Regions from separate parts of the Ruminococcus hominis genome, predicted to be linked through region 3. Evidence: predicted binding sites of a transcription regulator. Region 3 holds the regulator's gene; each other region holds the start of a gene.

Region 1 (6,718 bases), 1.6 Mb from region 3:
TTTGTTAATAAAATCAATTTATAAACAGAAGGAAATTATTAATAATTTTCCGGCCTATTGACCGTTTTGTTTTTCGTGACTATAATCGAAAGTAAAGAGAGCAAATAAAAAATTTGCAAAAATTATCTCGTGAACAGGTCGTATTTTAAGGAGGAACAAGACATGAAATTTTTTATTGACACAGCAAAAGTAGAGGATATTAAAAAAGCAAATGATATGGGAGTAATCTGTGGAGTTACAACAAATCCATCTTTGATTGCTAAAGAAGGCCGTGTATTTGAAGAAGTTATCGCTGAGATTGCTTCTATCGTAGACGGACCGATCAGTGGAGAGGTAAAGGCTACTACAACAGATGCAGAGGGCATGATTGCAGAAGGACGTGAGATTGCAAAGATTCATCCAAACATGGTTGTTAAGATTCCAATGACAGTAGAAGGACTCAAAGCAGTTAAAGTTCTTACAGCTGAGGGAATCAAGACAAATGTGACATTGATCTTCTCTGCAAACCAGGCACTTCTTGCAGCAAGAGCTGGTGCTACATATGTATCACCATTCCTTGGAAGACTGGATGATATTTCTACAAGAGGAACAGATTTGATTGCAGAGATCGCAGAGATGTTTGCAGTTGCAGGAATTGAGACAGAGATCATTGCAGCAAGTGTAAGAAATCCAATCCATGTAACAGATTGTGCTCTTGCAGGAGCTGATATTGCAACAGTACCATATGCAGTAATTGAGCAGATGACACATCATCCATTGACAGATGCAGGAATTGAAAAATTCAAAAAAGACTATATTGCAGTATTTGGTGAGTAGGTCGAACAAGTCTCATAAAGAGGCTTGCGGTTTGTAGTTGTGCTGTATTATAATACAGTTACGTATGAACATAAAAAACAGGAGGAGTCTCATGGACAAATTAGAATTAATGAAAACAGCCAACGAAGTCCGTAAAGGAATCGTGACTGCTGTACATAGCGCAAAAGCCGGACATCCGGGCGGATCTTTATCTGCAGCAGATATCTTTACATATCTGTATTTTGAAGAAATGAACATTGACCCAAAAGAACCTAAGAAAGCAGACCGTGACCGTTTTGTTCTTTCAAAAGGACACACAGCACCGGGATTGTATTCTGCATTGGCACACAGAGGATATTTCCCTGTAGAAGATTTGAAAACACTTCGTCATACAGGTTCTTATCTGCAGGGACATCCGGATATGAAACATATCCCGGGTGTAGATATGTCATCTGGTTCACTTGGACAGGGAATTTCAGCCGCAGTAGGTATGGCACTTGCTGCAAAATTGTCTAATGAAGATTATCGTGTATATACACTTCTTGGAGATGGTGAAATTCAGGAAGGACAGGTATGGGAGGCATCTATGCTCGCAGGTTCCCGTAAACTGGACAACCTGGTTGTGATTGTAGATAATAATAATTTACAGATTGACGGAACAATTGAAGAGGTAAACTCTCCATATCCAATTGATAAGAAATTCGAAGCATTCAATTTCCATGTAATTACAATTAATGGTAATGATATGGATGAGATTGCAGCAGCTTTGAAAGAAGCAAGAGAGACAAAGGGAATGCCGACAGCAATTATTGCAAAGACAACAAAAGGAAAAGGTGTTTCCTTCATGGAGAATGCAGTAGGCTGGCATGGAAAAGCTCCAAACGATGAAGAATATAAGATCGCAATGGAAGATTTAGAGAAAGCAGGTGAAGCATTATGTCAGAAGTAAAGAAGATCGCAACGAGAGATAGTTATGGTAATGCTTTAGTTGAGCTTGGTAAAGAACATGACAATTTAGTTGTTCTGGATGCCGACCTGGCAGCAGCAACAAAGACGGGTGTGTTCAAAAAAGAATTTCCGGAGAGACATATTGACTGTGGTATCGCAGAAGGTAATATGGTAGGTGTAGCAGCAGGACTGGCAGCAGCAGGAAAGGTTCCATTTGCAAGTTCTTTTGCAATGTTTGCAGCCGGACGTGCATTTGAGCAGATTCGTAACTCTGTTGCATATCCACATTTAAATGTAAAGATCGGAGCAACTCATGCAGGTATTTCTGTAGGAGAGGACGGAGCAACTCACCAGTGTAACGAAGATATCGCACTGATGCGTTCAATTCCGGGAATGGTTGTTCTCAATCCATCCGATGATGTAGAAGCAAGAGCTGCTGTAAAAGCTGCTTATGAGTATGAAGGACCGGTTTATTTGAGATTTGGCCGTCTGGCAGTGCCGGTTATCAATGATAGAGAAGATTACAAATTTGAGATGGGTAAAGGTGTTGTTCTTCGTGAAGGAAAAGACCTTACAATCGTAGCCAGCGGACTTCCGGTTGCAAATTGTCTGGAAGTGGCAGAAAGATTATCTGCAGAAGGAATTGAAGCGAAAGTGATCAATATCCATACAATCAAACCTCTGGACGAAGATCTAATCGTTGCAGCAGCAAAAGAGACAGGTAAAGTAGTTACAGTTGAAGAACATTCTGTGATCGGCGGACTTGGAAGTGCAGTATGTGATGTGCTTTCAGAGAAAGCTCCAACAAAAGTTCTGAAGATTGGTGTGAATGATGTGTTTGGAGAATCCGGACCGGCATTAGAACTGCTTAAGAAATATGGTTTGGATACAGATGGAATTTATGAGAAAGTGAAAGCTTTCTGCTAAGATAAGAACCGAATAGGGACGGAGTTAGGCGGCTTTTTCGTATGAAAAAAGCCGCCTAATTTCATCCCTATTCGGTTCTTATACTGTTTTTCTTCTATGAGCAAAAGTGGTTAATCCCCATAATACAACTCCACAAATGATAACTACAATTCCAAGAAAAGTATCATTAAGGCTCAAATCGAAAAATGCTTCTCCCTCCCGTAATTGAAAAACACCATCAATTGACCACATCAGTGTTGCACCCCAATACATTAATGCAAGTTTATGCAACTGGAATTGTTGGATAAACTGTGGGTGTGAGAAACAAATTATGCTTGTGAAGACCGCTGCAAGAAAAGTTAATATCAAACACATAAACAATTCCTCCTACTAATCAGTAATTATAGATTTGTCGGACTGTTTTTTTAGTGCCATATAACAAACAGCAACTGCAATAAACCATGTAAATGTAACTGTAAGAGCCATAGCAGTACCTACGGTTGCAATTTCGGTCAACATAGGACTAATGTCATTTGGATTGTTTAGCGCAGTAAGGAAAGGAAACCAGGGAACAATCTCGCCGTGCCAGATGTGTTCGATAAGAAGCAGAAAACTTCCTCCCCATAAGAGTGTGCTTAACCATTGCAGTTTCTGAACAAGGTAAGATGAAAATGTGACAGATTCCTGCTGTTTAGATTCAGAAGAATTGTCCTTGCTTACCTTGCGATTGTGATGTGCGGCTGCAGATACAACGATTGCTTCGGTAGCCGGTGCTAAAAAGCATGCCATGTAAAAACCCCCTTTAAATAAAATAGTGTAATATTGAAAATTACCTTTCGAATAGTTACAAAGTATCATATTAAATAGTGAGTGTCAAGTAAGGCTGGAATAAAAAAGAATGTTCTGGTTATACCAGATACCAAAACGAGAAAAAACGAATTAAATAAAAGAAAATGAGAAAATATTAGTGTGAAATACACGAAAAAATCAAGATAAATTGACAAAAATCGTGCAAAATAATATAATGATAGAAAAATGACAATAATTGGTATAGCCAATTATTAATAAACAGAAGGAGGAAATGTAATGGGGAAATTCAGAACGCTGGAAATTAAGCAGAGTGTCTTTGCGGATAATGATAAACGAGCGGATGAAGTGAGAAAAGAATTGAAAGAAAAAAAGGTCTATCTTTTAAATTTAATGTCATCACCTGGTTCTGGGAAGACAACGACATTAACAAGAACGATAGAAGCATTAAAGAATCAGATTCGAATCGGAGTGATGGAAGCGGATATTGATTCTGATGTGGATGCTAAGACTATTTCAGAATTAGGTGTGAAAGCGATCCAGTTACATACAGGTGGAATGTGTCATCTGGATGCAGATATGACAGCACAAGGATTAGAAGGATTGGAGACGGGGGATATAGATCTGGCAATTCTGGAAAATGTGGGGAATCTTGTCTGTCCTGCTGAATTTGATACAGGAGCAGTAAAAAATGCAATGATCTTAAGTGTACCGGAAGGGGATGACAAACCATTAAAATATCCATTGATGTTTTCAATTTGCGATGTTGTATTGATTAATAAGATAGATGTTATGCCGTATTTTGATTTCGATATGGAAGCTTGCAAAAAAAATATTTTAATGCGTAATCCGAATGCAAAGATTATTCCGATTTGTGCGAAAACAGGAGAAGGGATAGATAAGTGGGCAGACTGGCTTCTGAATGAAGTAAAGATTTGGCAAGAATAAAAATTAAAATGAAAGGAGGGGCAAAATTATGGCTGAAGAGAGAGAACTGATTTTGAAACTGGGACAGAAAGTCACAGATAGGATTGGTCACAAAGTTACAGTAGATGATCCGGAATATTGGGGACTGGCCGGAGTTGTAACAGATGAGATGGCTGAGGTAGCATTGAAGATGAAAGTCCGAAAACCGATGACATTTTCACAGCTTTTAAAAGCCACAGGAAAAGAAGAAAAAGAACTGCAGAAATTGTTGGATGACATGAGTGAGATTGGGCTTCTGGAATACAACTGGGAGAATCCGAAAAAAGAAAAACAATATGTACTTCCAATGTTTGTTCCGGGAAGCGCAGAGTTCTTCAACATGAATGAAGAACGATTAAAAGAACATCCGGAACTGGCTCATTTTTTTGAACGTATGTCAAGGCTTCCGCTTGAGAAGGTAACTCCAATGGTACCGCCTGGAGGAGCTGGAATCGGAATGCATGTAATACCGGTGGAAAAAGCAATCGAGATGGAGAATCAGTCAGTAGATATTGAACATATTTCGCATTGGCTAAAAAAATATGATGGAAAATACGCAGCCAGTCCATGTTCTTGTCGATTGTCCAGAAAAACATATGGGGAAGGCTGTGCAGATGATCCGGCAGACTGGTGTATTGCGGTAGGTGATATGGCAGACTATGTTGTTGAGACAAATAAAGGTGGCAGATATATTACTTATGATGAAGTGATAGATATTTTAAAACGTGCAGAAGATAATGGATTTGTTCATCAGATTACAAATATAGACGGCGAAAATAAGATTTTTGCAATCTGTAACTGTAATGTTAATGTTTGTTATGCGTTACGTACATCACAGTTATTTAATACTCCGAACATGTCTCGTTCTGCATACGTGGCGAGAGTGTCAACCGAAGACTGTGTGGCATGTGGACGCTGCGTAGAATTTTGTCCGGCTGGAGCAGTAAAGCTTGGGCAGAAGCTTTGTACGAATGAGGGTATGATTGAATACCCGAAGCAGGAACTCCCGGATGCAGCAAAATGGGGACCGGAAAAGTGGACAGAAGATTATAGAGACAAGAATCGTATCAATTGTTATGATACAGGAACTGCTCCATGTAAAACGGCCTGTCCTGCCCACATTGCAGTTCAGGGATATTTGAAAAAGGCAGCTCAGGGTAAATATCAGGATGCACTTGCATTAATAAAAAAAGAAAATCCATTCCCGGCGGTGTGTGGAAGAGTATGCAACAGGCGATGTGAAGATGCATGCACGAGGGGAACTATCGACCAGGCAGTAGCGATAGACGAAGTGAAGAAATTTATTGCTGAACAGGATTTGCATGCGGAAACAAGATATATTCCACCAATTATTCCGCCTACAACAGGACGTCTTTTCGATGAGAAAGTAGCAATCATTGGAGCTGGTCCGGCAGGATTAAGCTGTGCATTTTATCTTGCAGAAAAAGGATATTGTCCGGTGGTATTTGAAAAAAATGAAAAACCGGGCGGAATGCTTCGATATGGAATCCCATCCTTTAAATTAGAGAAAGATGTAATTGATGCAGAAATCGAAGTGATTCGTGAGATGGGTGTAGAAATTCGTTGTGGTGTTGAGATTGGAAAAGATATCACGTTAGATGAATTACGAAATCAAGGCTATAAAGCATTTTACATTGCAATTGGATGCCAGGGTGGAAGATTGCCTGGAATTCCGGGAGAAGATGCAGATGGAGTTATGACTGCGGTCGAGTTACTTCGAACAGTTGGAGAAGATGAAAAATATCCGATAACTGGCAATGTGGTAGTTATCGGAGGTGGTAATGTAGCAATTGATGTGGCGAGAACAAGTCAGCGATGTGGTGCAGGCTCTGTTCAAATGTATTGTCTGGAAAGCAGAGAAACAATGCCGGCTTCTTTAGAAGAAATTCAAGAAGCAGAAGAAGAGGAAATCCAGATTAACTGTGGTTGGGGACCGAAAGAAGTTCTTGTAAAAGACGGAAAAGTGACAGGAATTGTTTTGAAAAAATGTGTATCTGTATTTGATGAAGAAGGCAGATTTGCTCCGAAATATGATGAGGATGACGTAATCACAGTAGCGTGTGAACATGTATATTTCAGTGTCGGTCAGAGTATTGAATGGGGAAATCTTTTGGAAAACAGTAAGGTTGAATTAGGACGCGGTAATGGAGCTGTTGCAGATTCACTTACATATCAGACGGCAGAGCCTGATGTGTTTGTCGGCGGAGATGTTTATACAGGTCCAAAGTTTGCGATCGATGCAATTGCAGCAGGAAAAGAAGGCGCAGTATCAATC
Region 2 (6,718 bases), 1.2 Mb from region 3:
ACGCAGGCTCAAGGCCGGTGTAGCTTTGCTTTGTTCCGCCACAATGACCTTCGCACTTGCAACTCCATATAGCTTTGCCGATGAGAAAGAAACTTTGGAAAATAAAACCTCTGATCTGCAATCACAGCTGGCAGGGATCAATCAAGACCTTCTCAAGATCAGCGATGAGATTTCTGATACCCAGATGCGCGTGACTATTGTAAACAGTGAAATTCTTCGAAGTGAAGATGAACTTACTATTTCTCAGCAGAACGAAGATCAGCAATATGAAAATATGAAATCACGTATAAAATATATGTATGAGAACGGGAACTCAAACATGCTAGAATTATTATTTTCTGCTGAAAGCATGAGTGACTTTCTGAACAAAGCTGATTTTATTCAAAATATCAGTCAGTATGATCGTGATATGTTAAGTGAACTTCAGAATATTCATGCAGACATTGAAAACCAGAAAATGGCTCTGCAGAACCAACAGGCTTCTTTAAATAACTTAGAAAATGAATTACAACAACAGCAGGCTGCGCTACAGCAAAAGGCTGATGAGACTTCTACCGACCTTGCGCAATTTCAGGCACAGCTCCAACAGATTCGTGAGCAGGAGGCTGCAAAAGCCGCTGCTGAAGCCGCAGCAAAAGCTCAGCAGGAAGCTGCTACAAAAGCTCAACAACAAGCACAGGCATCTGCTAATGCTTCATCATCCGGCAATACTACTTCCTCAAATACTACGAATAACAGTGGCAGTGCTAATTCCGGAAACTCTAACTCAGGAAGTTCTAACTCCGGTAACAATGCTTCCGGCGGCTCAACAAACAATAGTGGAAGCAGTGCCAATAAATCGGATCTGGATTTATTAGCTGCTATTATTCAGTGTGAAGCATACCAGAACTATGACTCACTTTTAGCAGTTGCTACAGTGATTATGAATCGTGTATACGATTCACGATTCCCTAACAGTATCAGCGGTGTTGTTTATGCTGCAGGACAATTTGAACCTGCATTCTCCGGCCGTCTTGAATACGTTTTAAATGCCGGTCCGACATCCCTTTCATATCAGGTTGCGCAGGATGCAATAAATGGTGCAAGGCTTGCAGAAGTTGCAGACTGCTATTACTTCTTATATGCCGGCACCGGTCATTCTGGAATTAATATCGGTGGAAATGTATTTTTCCCTAGCTGGTAATTTATACATAATCACAATTTAAATTAAATCTATTACTGACAAAAAAGGTTCCGCAGTTCATGTGAATTGCGGAACCTTTTTTAATCTCTATTCCTACTGATAATCTACAACATCAATCCATTTCATAAGGAATTCTTTTTCTAATTCATTCTCCTTCGCAAGCTGAGCTGCTGCAACGATTGGAAGCCACTGTTCTACATACTGTCTTGCAGTATCACTCTTCTTACAATAAATCTTCATATACAGATCAGCTTTTTTCTGGTCTTTCAATGCAAATAATAAATATGTCATAGCGGCATCTGCACCTGCGTTACCCTGTGTTGCGTGTGCCCAGTCAACAATTGTCATCTTACCATTCTTTCCATAAATCACGTTCGATGGATTGAAATCCCCATGACAAAGCTTATCATGTTTCGGCATACTTTCCAGTCTGGTCATCAGTTCGTATCTTGTCGTTGCATCCAAATCTTTCAGTCCATTGATCTGGCTTGCCAGCTTATCTTTTAATTTATTTAATCGAGGCGACTTTTTGCTATGAACTTCCAACTGCAGATTTACAAAATCTTCCATATATTTCTGCAAATTCTCTTTATCAGATTCCATCATCTCTTCAAGAGTTGTTCCATTCTTGTATTCAATAAGCAGAGCCCACTTTCCATCCACTTCAGATACTTCTTTAATCTTTGGGATATCAAGTCCTGTTGCTTCTACTCGCGCTGTATTCAAAGCCTCATTAAACACATCTGCTTTCGGATGATCCTTCTCAAATATCTTAACAATTCCTTCATCACATTTATAAACCTCTTTGTAGGAACGTTTTACGATTAATTTTTTGTTTTCAAGTTTCATAAGCCATGCCTCCTATTTATAAATTGATTTTCCATAACTGTTCTGTATCTTTGCAGTTATATTTTGTTTTTTCTTAACTTGGTTTTATTATACTACAACTTTTCTGAAAATAAAAGACTTTTTAAATATTTTTTAACAATCTTTTTTATCATTAAATAATTGTCTAATAATTAACAATATTTATGTTTTTGCTTTATTTTTAATTGAAACAAAGAATGTGCCTTAGCACATTCCTGCGCCTGCGGCGGTCGCTTGCGACACCTACATTGTACGCCACAGTGCGTATCCTAAGCGGAGCTTTTTTTTGTATATTAGGAAAATACTTTCCCAATATACAAAAAAGAAGTACAGCACTTATTGTGCTGTACTTCTCTTCGGAATATATAATCTGTCTAGGCAAAGATATTATTTACCATAATAGCATTTCAGATAGATTTCTTTCATCTCTTTCATCAATGGATATCTTGGGTTAGCTCCTGTACACTGGTCATTAAATGCCTGCTCTACCATGTCATCCAATGTATCAAGGAAGTATTTCTCATCAATACCATAATCTTTGATTGTTTTCTTAATACCAATCTTATCTTTGAGTGCTTCAAGTTTAGCAATGAAGTTTTCAAATACTTCTGCATCTGTATTTCCTGTACATCCTGCAAAACGTCCTAATTCAGCATATCTTGCAAGTGCGTGTGGATACTGATACTGTGAAAATGTTCCCATCTTAGTTGGTACTTCTGCTGCGTTGTATCTCATAACTTCTGTCAGGATTACAGCGTTAGCAACACCATGTGGTAAGTGGTGGAATGCTCCAAGTTTGTGAGCCATTGAGTGGTTCAGTCCAAGGAATGCATTTGCAAATGCCATACCTGCCATGCAAGAAGCGTTTGCCATTTCTTCACGAGCCTTAGGATCATTTGCTCCGTTATCGTATGCTGATGGGAGGTTTTCAAATACCATCTTAACAGCTTTCATAGCAAGACCATCTGTGTAATCTGTAGCCATGATAGAAACATAAGCCTCGATAGCATGTGTCATTACGTCGATACCTGATGCGCTTGTCAATCCCTTAGGCTGTGTCATCATATTATCAACATCTACGATTGCCATGTTAGGAAGCAATGCATAGTCTGCGATTGGCCATTTTACACCTGTTTCTGCATCTGTGATGATTGCAAATGGTGTAACCTCTGAACCTGTTCCTGAAGATGTAGGAATTGCTACAAAGTAAGCTTTCTCTCCCATCTTAGGGAATGTAAATACTCTCTTACGGATATCCATAAAGTCCATAGCCATATCTTCAAAGTTTGCTTCTGGATGCTCATACATTACCCACATAATTTTAGCTGCATCCATTGCTGATCCACCACCAAGAGCGATGATTGTGTCAGGCTCGAATGCTCTCATCTGGTCTACACCTTTCTGAGCACACTGTAATGTTGGGTCTGGAGCAACTTCAAAGAAGCATGTATGCTGAATTCCCATTTCGTCTAATTTTTCTTCGATTGGAGCTACATAACCATTTTTGTATAAGAATGAGTCTGTTACGATGAATGCTTTCTTCTTGTTCATTACTGTTCCAAGTTCATCAAGTGCCACTGGCATACATCCTTTCTTGAAGTATACCTTTTCAGGTGTTCTGAACCAAAGCATATTTTCTCTCCTCTCAGCAACTGTCTTGATATTGATCAAATGTTTTACTCCAACGTTCTCAGATACAGAGTTTCCTCCCCAAGAACCACATCCCAGTGTAAGTGATGGTGTCAGTTTGAAGTTATAAAGATCTCCAATTCCTCCCTGTGAAGAAGGTGTGTTGATCAATACACGACATGTCTTCATTGCAGCTGCATGTTTTGCAATTTTTTCTTTCTCTGCCGGATGAACATACAGTGATGATGTATGACCATATCCACCATCAGCTACAAGCTGTTCTGCCTTAGCAAGTGCTTCATCAAATGTTTTTGCTTTATACATAGCAAGTACTGGAGATAATTTTTCATGAGCGAACTCTTCTGAAATATCTACTGATTCAACTTCACCGATAAGGATCTTTGTACTTTCAGGAACTTTCACACCTGCAAGTTTTGCGATCTCGTATGCTGATTTTCCAGGAATCTTGCTGTTCAATGCTCCGTTAATAATGATTGTCTTACGAACTTTATCGAGTTCCTCACCTTTTTTAAGGAAGTAGCATCCACGATATTCAAATTCTTTCTTAGCTTCTTCGTAAACACTTTCAAGTACTGTTACTGACTGCTCTGAAGCACAGATCATACCATTATCAAATGTTTTTGAATGAATAATTGAGTTAACAGCCATTCTTACATCTGCTGTATCATCAATGATTACTGGTGTGTTACCAGCTCCAACACCAAGTGCAGGTTTTCCTGATGAATAAGCTGCTTTAACCATTCCAGGACCACCTGTTGCAAGGATGATATCTGCATCTTTCATAACTGTGTTTGTCAGTTCAAGTGATGGTGTATCGATCCATCCGATAATTCCTTCTGGAGCTCCAGCTTTTACAGCTGCCTCAAGAACAACTTTTGCTGCTGCAATTGTACATGCTTTTGCTGCTGGATGTGGGCTGATGATGATTGCGTTTCTTGTCTTCAAACAGATCAAAGTTTTGAAAATTGCTGTTGAAGTTGGGTTTGTTGTAGGAATTACTGCTGCTACCAATCCGATTGGTTCTGCAACTTTTTTAATTCCGAATGCTGGATCTTCTTCGATTACTCCGCATGTCTTTGTATTTTTATAAGCATTGTAAATATACTCTGCTGCATAATGATTCTTAATTACTTTATCTTCAACGATACCTCTCTGAGTCTCTTCTACTGCCATCTTAGCGAGTGGTATACGCTGTTTATTTGCTGCCATAGCAGCTTCATAAAAGATTTTATCTACCTGCTCCTGACTATAAGTTGCGAATACTTTCTGTGCTTCGCGCATTGCTTTCATTTTTGCTTCAAGTGTTTCTACACTATCTACGATCTCAGGTACTACAACTTCTTTTTTCTTTGCCATTTTGATTATTCCTCCGTAATTGAACGTCTCTTTCTTAATTACAAATACAGTATAACTTCTTGTTAAATATTTGTCAATGTATATTGTGTTAAATATTTAACGTTAATTTCTTAACTCTTTTTGTGCTAATTTCACAAATTTTCAAATTTAGAATAAAAAAGAGGATAGAGATTATCATCTCTATCCTCTGAAAAAATATTCTAATTAAACTAACTCAATTAAAACTTCCATAGCTGCATCACCTTTACGCTGGCCAATCTTAACGATTCTTGTATAACCACCGTTACGGTCTGCATACTTAGGAGCGATCTCTGTAAACAATTTGTCTACAACATCAACCTTCTTAGTATTTTTCTTCTTTCCTGCAGCTGCTGTAGGAACTTCTGTTACAGAATACAGAACTTTAGCCATCTGTCTTCTTGCATGAAGTCTGCTAGGCATATCTTTTTTGATTGTCTTTTCAACTTCATCATAAACAGTAACTTTCTTTCCGTCTACAACTTCTTTTACTCTCTTGCCATTCTCGTCTTTACGAGCAACTTTAGCTGTTACTGTAACTTCTTCGAAGTTATCTTTCTCTTTTACAGCCAGAGCGATCAGCTTCTCAGCTTCTTTACGAATCTCTTTAGCTTTTGCTTCTGTTGTAATGATTTTACCATTGTTTAACAATGCTGTTACCTGGTTTCTGATTAAGGCTTTTCTCTGAGCAGAAGTTCTGCCGAGTTTTCTATATTTTGCCATTGTACTTATCCTCCATAATTTACATTTGGTTATGCGTCTTCGGGCTTATTAATCAAATGCTCTGTCCGCACACATCGGTCTTACCGGACAGAAATTTAAATATTAAGCAAATCTAATTATTCCTCACCGGAATTAAGCTCAAGTCCAAGTTCCTTAAGCTTAGCAAGTACTTCTTCCAAAGACTTACGTCCAAGGTTACGTACTTTCATCATATCTTCTGATGTTTTATTTGTAAGTTCTTCAACTGTATTGATTCCTGCTCTCTTCAGACAGTTGTAGGAACGTACTGACAATTCAAGTTCGTCGATGCTCATCTCAAGAACTTTTTCTTTCTCATCATCCTCTTTTTCGATCATAACTTCTGCAGCCTGAGCTACTTCTGAAAGATCAATGAAGAGTTTCAAATGTTCGCTGAGTACTTTCGCAGCAAGGCTGACAGCCTCGTCTGGAAGCAATGTACCTTTTGTCCATACATCCAATGTCAGTTTATCATAATCTGTAACCTGACCTACACGTGTATTCTGAACAGTCATATTGACACGTTCAACCGGAGTATAAACAGAATCAATCGGAATTACACCAATTGGTAAATCATCGCTCTTGTTCTTGTCTGCGCTCACGTATCCTCTGCCTTTTGTAATGGTCATTTCCATATACAATTTGCTGTCTTTACCACCACTTAATGTAGCAATGACCTGCTCAGGATTCATAATCTCAATATCAGAGTCTGCCTGGATATCAGCACCTGTTACAACGCCTTCTCCTTCAAATTCGATATAAGCAGTTTTCACTTCATCAGATTCAGATGAATTTTTGATTGCAAGAGATTTCAAGTTCATGATAATCTCTGCTACATCTTCCTTTACACCTGGAATGGAACTGAATTCATGTAAAACACCATCAATCTTTACAGAACTGATA
Region 3 (6,718 bases):
GCATTTAATTTTGCGACCGAGCACTTTAAAAGTCTCGTCATTTCCTTCATGTGTGGAGTTAATGCTATCGGAAATGTACTTTCTTCAAGCAATTCCATCTTTTCAGATAAAAGATTGATTCCATCTGCATCAATAATACATGGGACTTTACAGAATTGAAATACCCCTTGTAATAATTTATCTGCTGTTTTTTCCTGGCCAAGTCCACATCCAATACATACAACATCTGCCCAATTTAATAATTGTTTCAATTCTTCTTCAGAATATTCTGTATAAGTGGAGATAATTGCTTCTGGCAGCAGTTGTTGAAGAATGCTTCTATTTTCTTTGGCAGTATATATCTGAACAAGCCCTGCTCCGCTTACATATGCTGCTTTTGCACTTAAATATGCTGCTCCGGCCATTCCCTTGCTTCCGGTAATCATAAGCACTTTCCCATATGTTCCTTTATGTGAATTTGCCACACGTTTCGGCAGACATGTGCAAAGATCATCTTGTTCCAGTGTATAACATATTTCTATATTATTTTGATAAAGTTCTGTATTGATACCGATTGATTTTACAACTACTTCTCCTGCAAAATCTTTTCCCGGATACAGAACAGTTCCTAGTTTCTCACATTGTACAGAAACCGTCAAGTCCGCTTTAAACGCTATACCTAAAATTTTTCCGTCCAAAGAATTGACTCCCGAGGGTATATCTACCGCAACTTTATATCCTTTCATTGCATTTAAACACTCTATCACAGAAGCATATTTACCGCTTATCTCCCGGCAAAGTCCAACGCCAAAAATCGCATCTACGATCACACCATACTCTTCATCAGGAATTTCTGTCTCTATCGATATCCCAATATTTTTACAAATACAATATTGTTGTTTACATTCATCGCTCATTGACTCTGTTTTTCCAACAAATGCAATTCCTACGGAATAATTCTCATCATGTAACAATCTTGCGATTGCAAATCCGTCTCCTCCATTATTTCCGGAGCCACAAACTATCAGTATCTTTTTATTCTTCTGAACTTTCGATTTTATAACCTCAGCAATTCCCAATGCAGCTCTCTCCATTAGCACCAGAGATGGAATTCCTATTTCATGAATCGTGTGTGCGTCAGCTTTTTGCATCCAATTTCCAGTAGGCAAATATCTCATTTTTACTCATCCTTTCTCAAAGCACGAAATAAAATAATTTTCTCCAAACTATGAGAAACACGCTTCGCGAGTTTCTCAAGTTATCGCGGCAGTCGCCAAGGTCTCGTGCAAGCACGGACTTTGGCTCGTTGCTCGCGTAAATACAAATAACGTGCAAAAGCATTAAACAACCCTTTTGCACGTTATGATACTTCTAATCTTCCCCGTGTTCTTCTTTGTATCGGGTAATATTATAGGACAACTTCATCAAGCTATCAGATAAATGGACACTTTCTACAATCACATCTTTCGGAAGATTCAAATCTGTATGTGCAAAATTCCAAATTGCTTTAATACCATTACGTACCAGAATATCAGATACTTCAACCGCTTTTGTTTTTGGAATTGTGAGTGCCGCAATATCAATATTTTCTTCCTGAAGAACTGTCTCTAATTCATCCATCATTCGAATTGGAATGTCTCTGATCACTTTTCCTTTCAATTCAGGATTCACATCAAAGATTCCCTTTAAAATAAATCCGTTTCTTGCAAAAGATGCATAATTTGCAAGTGCCTGTCCTAAATTACCTGCTCCTATGATTACCATATTGTGACTCTGGTCCAATCCCAGTATCTTGCCAATCTCCGTGCGAAGATACTTTACATTATAACCATATCCTTGTTGGCCAAATCCACCAAAATTATTCAAATCCTGGCGAATCTGTGATGCTGTTACATGCATTTTTTTACTTAAATCACTTGATGATATTCTTTCTACTCCGGCTTCATTGAGTTCACCAAGATATCTGTAATATCTTGGAAGTCTCCCAATAACAGCTTTTGATATTCCTCTTGACTCCACACTTATCGTCCTCCAAATATAAACTATATCTATTATAAAGTTTTATTTTAACAAAGTCAAACTTTTGACATACTTTTTTTGTATTTTATCTAAAATTTTTTTATATTTCGTCGGTTTTCACACTATTTTATCTGAATTTTTTTGTGAAACCTAAATTCTTTAGTTGTATTTTATCTAAATTTCGATATAATGAATACGATATGCTTAAATATAGGAGGATGTATATATGATACTTGCATGTCATAATCTAAATAAATCTTTCGGGGAACGCATCATTGTAAAAGATGGTTCTTTCCATATTGAAGATAGAGAAAAGGTTGCTTTTGTCGGTGTGAATGGTGCCGGAAAATCAACAATTTTAAAAATGATCATTGGCGAAGAGCCAACAGACAGCGGGAATATTGTTCTTACAAAAGGGAAAACAATTGGTTATCTTGCACAGCAGCAAAATCTAATCAGTGGAAATAGTATTTACGAAGAATTAAAAACTGCAAAAGCAGACATTATAAAACTTGAAGAACAAATTCGTACGATTGAACACGAATTAAAGGGCTTATCCGGTGATGAATTACAGACTCGCTTGAATACTTACAACCGTCTGATGTCTGAATTTGAATCCAAGAACGGATATGCATATGAAAGTGAAATCATAGGGGTGTTAAAAGGACTTGGTTTTCAGGAAAATGAGTTTTCAAAGGAAGCCAGCACGCTATCAGGTGGACAAAAAACGCGTGTTTCCTTAGGCAAACTTCTGTTAACAAAACCAGATATCCTATTATTAGATGAGCCGACCAACCATTTGGACTTAAATTCTATATCCTGGTTAGAAACATATCTGTTAAATTACCCGGGAGCTGTATTCATCGTATCACATGACCGTTTCTTCTTAAACAGAGTCGTAACTAAGGTTGTTGAAATAGATCAAGGGCATCTTCGTATGTATAATGGTAATTATAAAGATTACGCCGAAAAAAAACGTCAGTTACGCGATGCACAGATGAAAGAATATTTAAATCAACAAAGAGAAATCAAACACCAAGAGGCAGTAATTGAAAAATTAAAATCTTTTAATCGAGAAAAATCTATCAAGCGTGCTGAAAGCCGCGAAAAAATGCTTGACAAAATAGAACGTATTGACAAACCGATGGATTCCACACAGGAAATGCATTTTGAGCTGAATCCATCTTGTATCAGTGGTAATGATGTTTTAACAGTTGAACATTTAACAAAAAGATTTGAGACGCAAACCCTGTTTTCCGATATTTCATTTGAAATCAAACGTGGTGAGCATGTTGCAATCATCGGAGATAACGGAACCGGAAAAACAACTTTATTAAAAATTTTAAATCAGGTATTAGATGCCGATGAAGGTGCTTTTACTTTAGGTTCTAAGGTAAAGATTGGATACTATGATCAGGAGCACCACGTACTTCATGATAATAAGACTATTTTTGAAGAAATTTCCGATGACTATCCATCACTAACAAATACTCAGATTCGAAACACTTTAGCTGCTTTTCAGTTTACTGCAGACGATGTGTTTAAACTCATCCGTGATTTAAGCGGTGGTGAAAAAGGTCGTGTTTCGCTTGCAAAATTAATGCTCTCCGAAGCAAACTTTTTGATTCTTGATGAGCCCACAAACCATTTGGATATCACTTCAAAGGAAATTCTTGAGCAGGCCTTAAACGATTATACCGGAACAATCTTATATGTTTCTCATGACCGTTATTTTATTAATCAGACTGCTTCACGTATTTTGGAATTGGTAAACCAGACATTTGTAAATTACATTGGAAACTATGACTATTATCTTGAGAAAAAAGAGGAATTAACTGCAAAATATGCTCCTGTTTCTCCGGAAACTTCTGTCAATTCAAAAGTTACTAATCCAAACACTTTTTCTGAATCTCAGGAGCCTTTTGGTCAAAAGTTAAGTTGGCAAGAGCAGAAAGAAGCACAGGCTCGTGAGCGAAAGCGTAAAAATGATTTAAAAAAGACAGAAGAACGAATTGCTGTTTTAGAAACACGAAATCAGGAAATTGATGAATTGATGACACAAGAAGATATTTATTCTAATTCTGTAAAATGTCAGGAACTCGCTATTGAAAAATCTTCAAATGAAGAAGAATTAGAAACCCTTTATGAACAATGGGCTGATTTAGCCGAAGAATAGATATATTTCAGAACAAAGAATGTGCTTTGCACATTCTTGCGCCTGCGGCGGTCGCTTGCGACACCTACATTGTACGCCGCAGTGCGCATCCTTAGCGGAGCGATTTTTATATATTAGGAAAGCACTTTCCTAATATATAAAAAAGACACCCTCTCACCTTAGATTGGGTGTCTTTCATATATTTATAATCTTTTTGCAATTGCTTTAATAAATTCTTCACTATTGAGAACTGTTGGATTTTCTATTGTAGTAATAAGTGCAAGATCTTTTGTCATCTCTCCTGCTTCAATTGTATCAATTGTTGCCTTGTCAAGACGATCTGCAAATTCCATTAATTCTGCATTTCCATCCATCTCACCACGTTTTCTAAGTGCTCCTGTCCATGCAAAAATAGTTGCTACAGAGTTTGTAGATGTCTCTTCACCCTTCAGATGTTTGTAGTAGTGGCGCTGTACTGTACCATGAGCTGCTTCATATTCATAGTATCCATCTGGAGAAACAAGTACAGATGTCATCATTGCAAGGGAACCAAATGCAGAAGAAACCATATCACTCATAACATCTCCATCATAGTTCTTACATGCCCAGATATAACCACCTTCTGATTTCATTACGCGTGCAACTGCATCATCAATCAGTGTATAGAAATACTCAATTCCAGCTTCTTTAAATTTTCCATCGTACTCAGCGTCATAAATTTCCTGGAAAATATCTTTAAATGTATGGTCATATTTCTTAGAAATTGTATCTTTTGTCGCAAACCATAAATCTTGTTTTGTATCTAATGCGTAGTTGAAACAGCTTCTTGCAAAACTTTCGATAGAGGAATTAATATTGTGCATACCCTGTACAATACCCGGTCCGTCAAACTCATGTACGAGTTCTTTTGTCTGTGTTCCGTCTTCTGCTGTATAAACCAATTCTACTTTTCCGGCAGCAGGAATTTTCATTTCAGATCCCTTATATACATCTCCATATGCATGTCTTGCAATTGTGATTGGTTTTTTCCAATTTTTTACACAAGGTTCGATTCCTTTCACAACGATTGGTGCACGAAAAACAGTTCCATCCAAAATTGCACGAATTGTTCCATTTGGGCTCTTCCACATTTCTTTAAGATCGTATTCATCCATACGAGCTGCGTTCGGAGTAATTGTCGCACATTTTACAGCAACCTTATATTTTTTTGTCGCAATTGCCGAATCAATCGTTACCTGATCATTTGTTTCATTTCTATGTTCCAGACCCAAATCATAATATTCTGTATTCAGTTCAATAAATGGTTCCAACAAATTCTCTTTGATCATCTTCCAGAGAATTCTTGTCATTTCATCTCCATCCATTTCAACGATAGGTGTTGCCATTTTGATTTTTGCCATTTTTTCGTCCTCCTATGTTTTCTTTTTTCAAACATTTTATTTTGAACTAGCACTATTCTGTTTCGTCATATCCTTGTTTTTTTAAATTCTGAATCACATGCATAATATGTTCATTTGCCAACTGCTCAGCTAAATCTGTATCTTTATCTTTAATCGCACGTAAAATCTGTTTATGTTCTCGAATTGATTTTCTGGCACGTTCCTCAGAAATAACTGAAGACTTTCTGGCGCGCTGTACAAATTTGTGAAAATCAATCATCGTACGACTTAATATTCTGCTTCCGCTTGCCTCATAAAGCACTGTATGGAATCTTCCATCTAATACGGTCACCTGCTCTGCATTACTTCCTCCTTCTTTCTTTGTATGAAATTCAGAAAGTAATACAATCTCTTCTAATTCATCCAATTGCTCTTCTGTAATATTTTCTGTTGCCCAACGTGCACACAACCCTTCCAACATAGAGCGTATTGCATAAATATCCATTACATCTTTCGTTGAAATTCCTGTCACATACGCACCTTTGTTTGGAACAATCGTAACAAGTCCTTCTAATTCTAATTGTCTTAGTGCTTCACGTACCGGTGTACGACTAACCCCAAGTTCTTTGCCGATGGTATTTTCTCTTAATTCATCATGCTCCTGATATTTTCCTTTTATAATATCTTCTCGGATCTTCTGGAATACACGACTGCTTAAGGAATGATCCTGATAGTCTTCCATTCTTATTTGTTGCCTCCCAAGTTACAATGTAATATGTAATTCCTCACATATACTATCTATTTTGTCAACTAATTCCTCATCTGTCAAGACCGTAACTCGACCTTCTTCATATTGTTTGTCAACCCATGATTTTAATGTTGTTACAAGCATAGATGTTTTGTCGACCTGTCTCTCTTTTGGCAATTTATAATAAGCATTGATCCAATACACAATCCCAGCTATTCCGGAAGTATTTGATACAGAAACCAACGCAGGTCTTCCTAAAAATTTATCTGTATCAAATATGTTATAAATTTCTTCGTTTTTCAACATTCCATCTGCATGGATTCCGGCTCTTGTTACATTGAAGTTCTTTCCTACAAACGGTGTTCTTGATGGAACTTTATACCCAATTTCTTTTTCATAGTAATCAGCCAATTCTGTTATCACTCTTGTATCCATACC

Evidence for each region. Region 3 encodes Rex, which represses fermentation and respiration genes when NADH is low (regulators of the CRP and FNR family bind a similar motif). Its sites were predicted from a motif close to ATTGTTAANNNNTTAACAAT; they were not measured.
Region 1: hypB (hydrogenase nickel incorporation protein HypB) is a predicted target of Rex. The motif match lies at 3,673-3,692, and genes of this name have one in related genera.
Region 2: adhE (bifunctional acetaldehyde-CoA/alcohol dehydrogenase) is a predicted target of Rex. The motif match lies at 5,115-5,134, and genes of this name have one in related genera.

Annotation. Positions count from the first base shown of each region.
Region 1 is NZ_JACOPE010000001.1:3,108,274-3,114,991, reverse strand. Features, by position in the region: gene fsa (fructose-6-phosphate aldolase) at 163-816, shown strand; gene H8S40_RS14180 (transketolase) at 908-1,744, shown strand; gene H8S40_RS14175 (transketolase family protein) at 1,732-2,670, shown strand; gene H8S40_RS14170 (hypothetical protein) at 2,749-3,024, opposite strand; gene H8S40_RS14165 (hypothetical protein) at 3,040-3,438, opposite strand; gene hypB (hydrogenase nickel incorporation protein HypB) at 3,736-4,404, shown strand; gene H8S40_RS14155 (FAD-dependent oxidoreductase) at 4,433-6,718, shown strand, end outside.
Region 2 is NZ_JACOPE010000001.1:2,718,174-2,724,891, forward strand. Features, by position in the region: gene H8S40_RS12165 (cell wall hydrolase) at 1-1,183, shown strand, start outside; gene H8S40_RS12170 (aminoglycoside phosphotransferase family protein) at 1,277-2,032, opposite strand; gene adhE (bifunctional acetaldehyde-CoA/alcohol dehydrogenase) at 2,438-5,056, opposite strand; gene H8S40_RS12180 (bL17 family ribosomal protein) at 5,261-5,797, opposite strand; gene H8S40_RS12185 (DNA-directed RNA polymerase subunit alpha) at 5,914-6,718, opposite strand, start outside.
Region 3 is NZ_JACOPE010000001.1:1,522,164-1,528,881, reverse strand. Features, by position in the region: gene H8S40_RS06765 (NAD(P)H-hydrate dehydratase) at 1-1,157, opposite strand, end outside; gene H8S40_RS06760 (redox-sensing transcriptional repressor Rex) at 1,351-1,998, opposite strand; gene abc-f (ribosomal protection-like ABC-F family protein) at 2,225-4,174, shown strand; gene H8S40_RS06750 (NADP-dependent isocitrate dehydrogenase) at 4,357-5,553, opposite strand; gene H8S40_RS06745 (GntR family transcriptional regulator) at 5,606-6,274, opposite strand; gene H8S40_RS06740 (hydroxymethylglutaryl-CoA lyase-like TIM-barrel protein) at 6,296-6,718, opposite strand, start outside.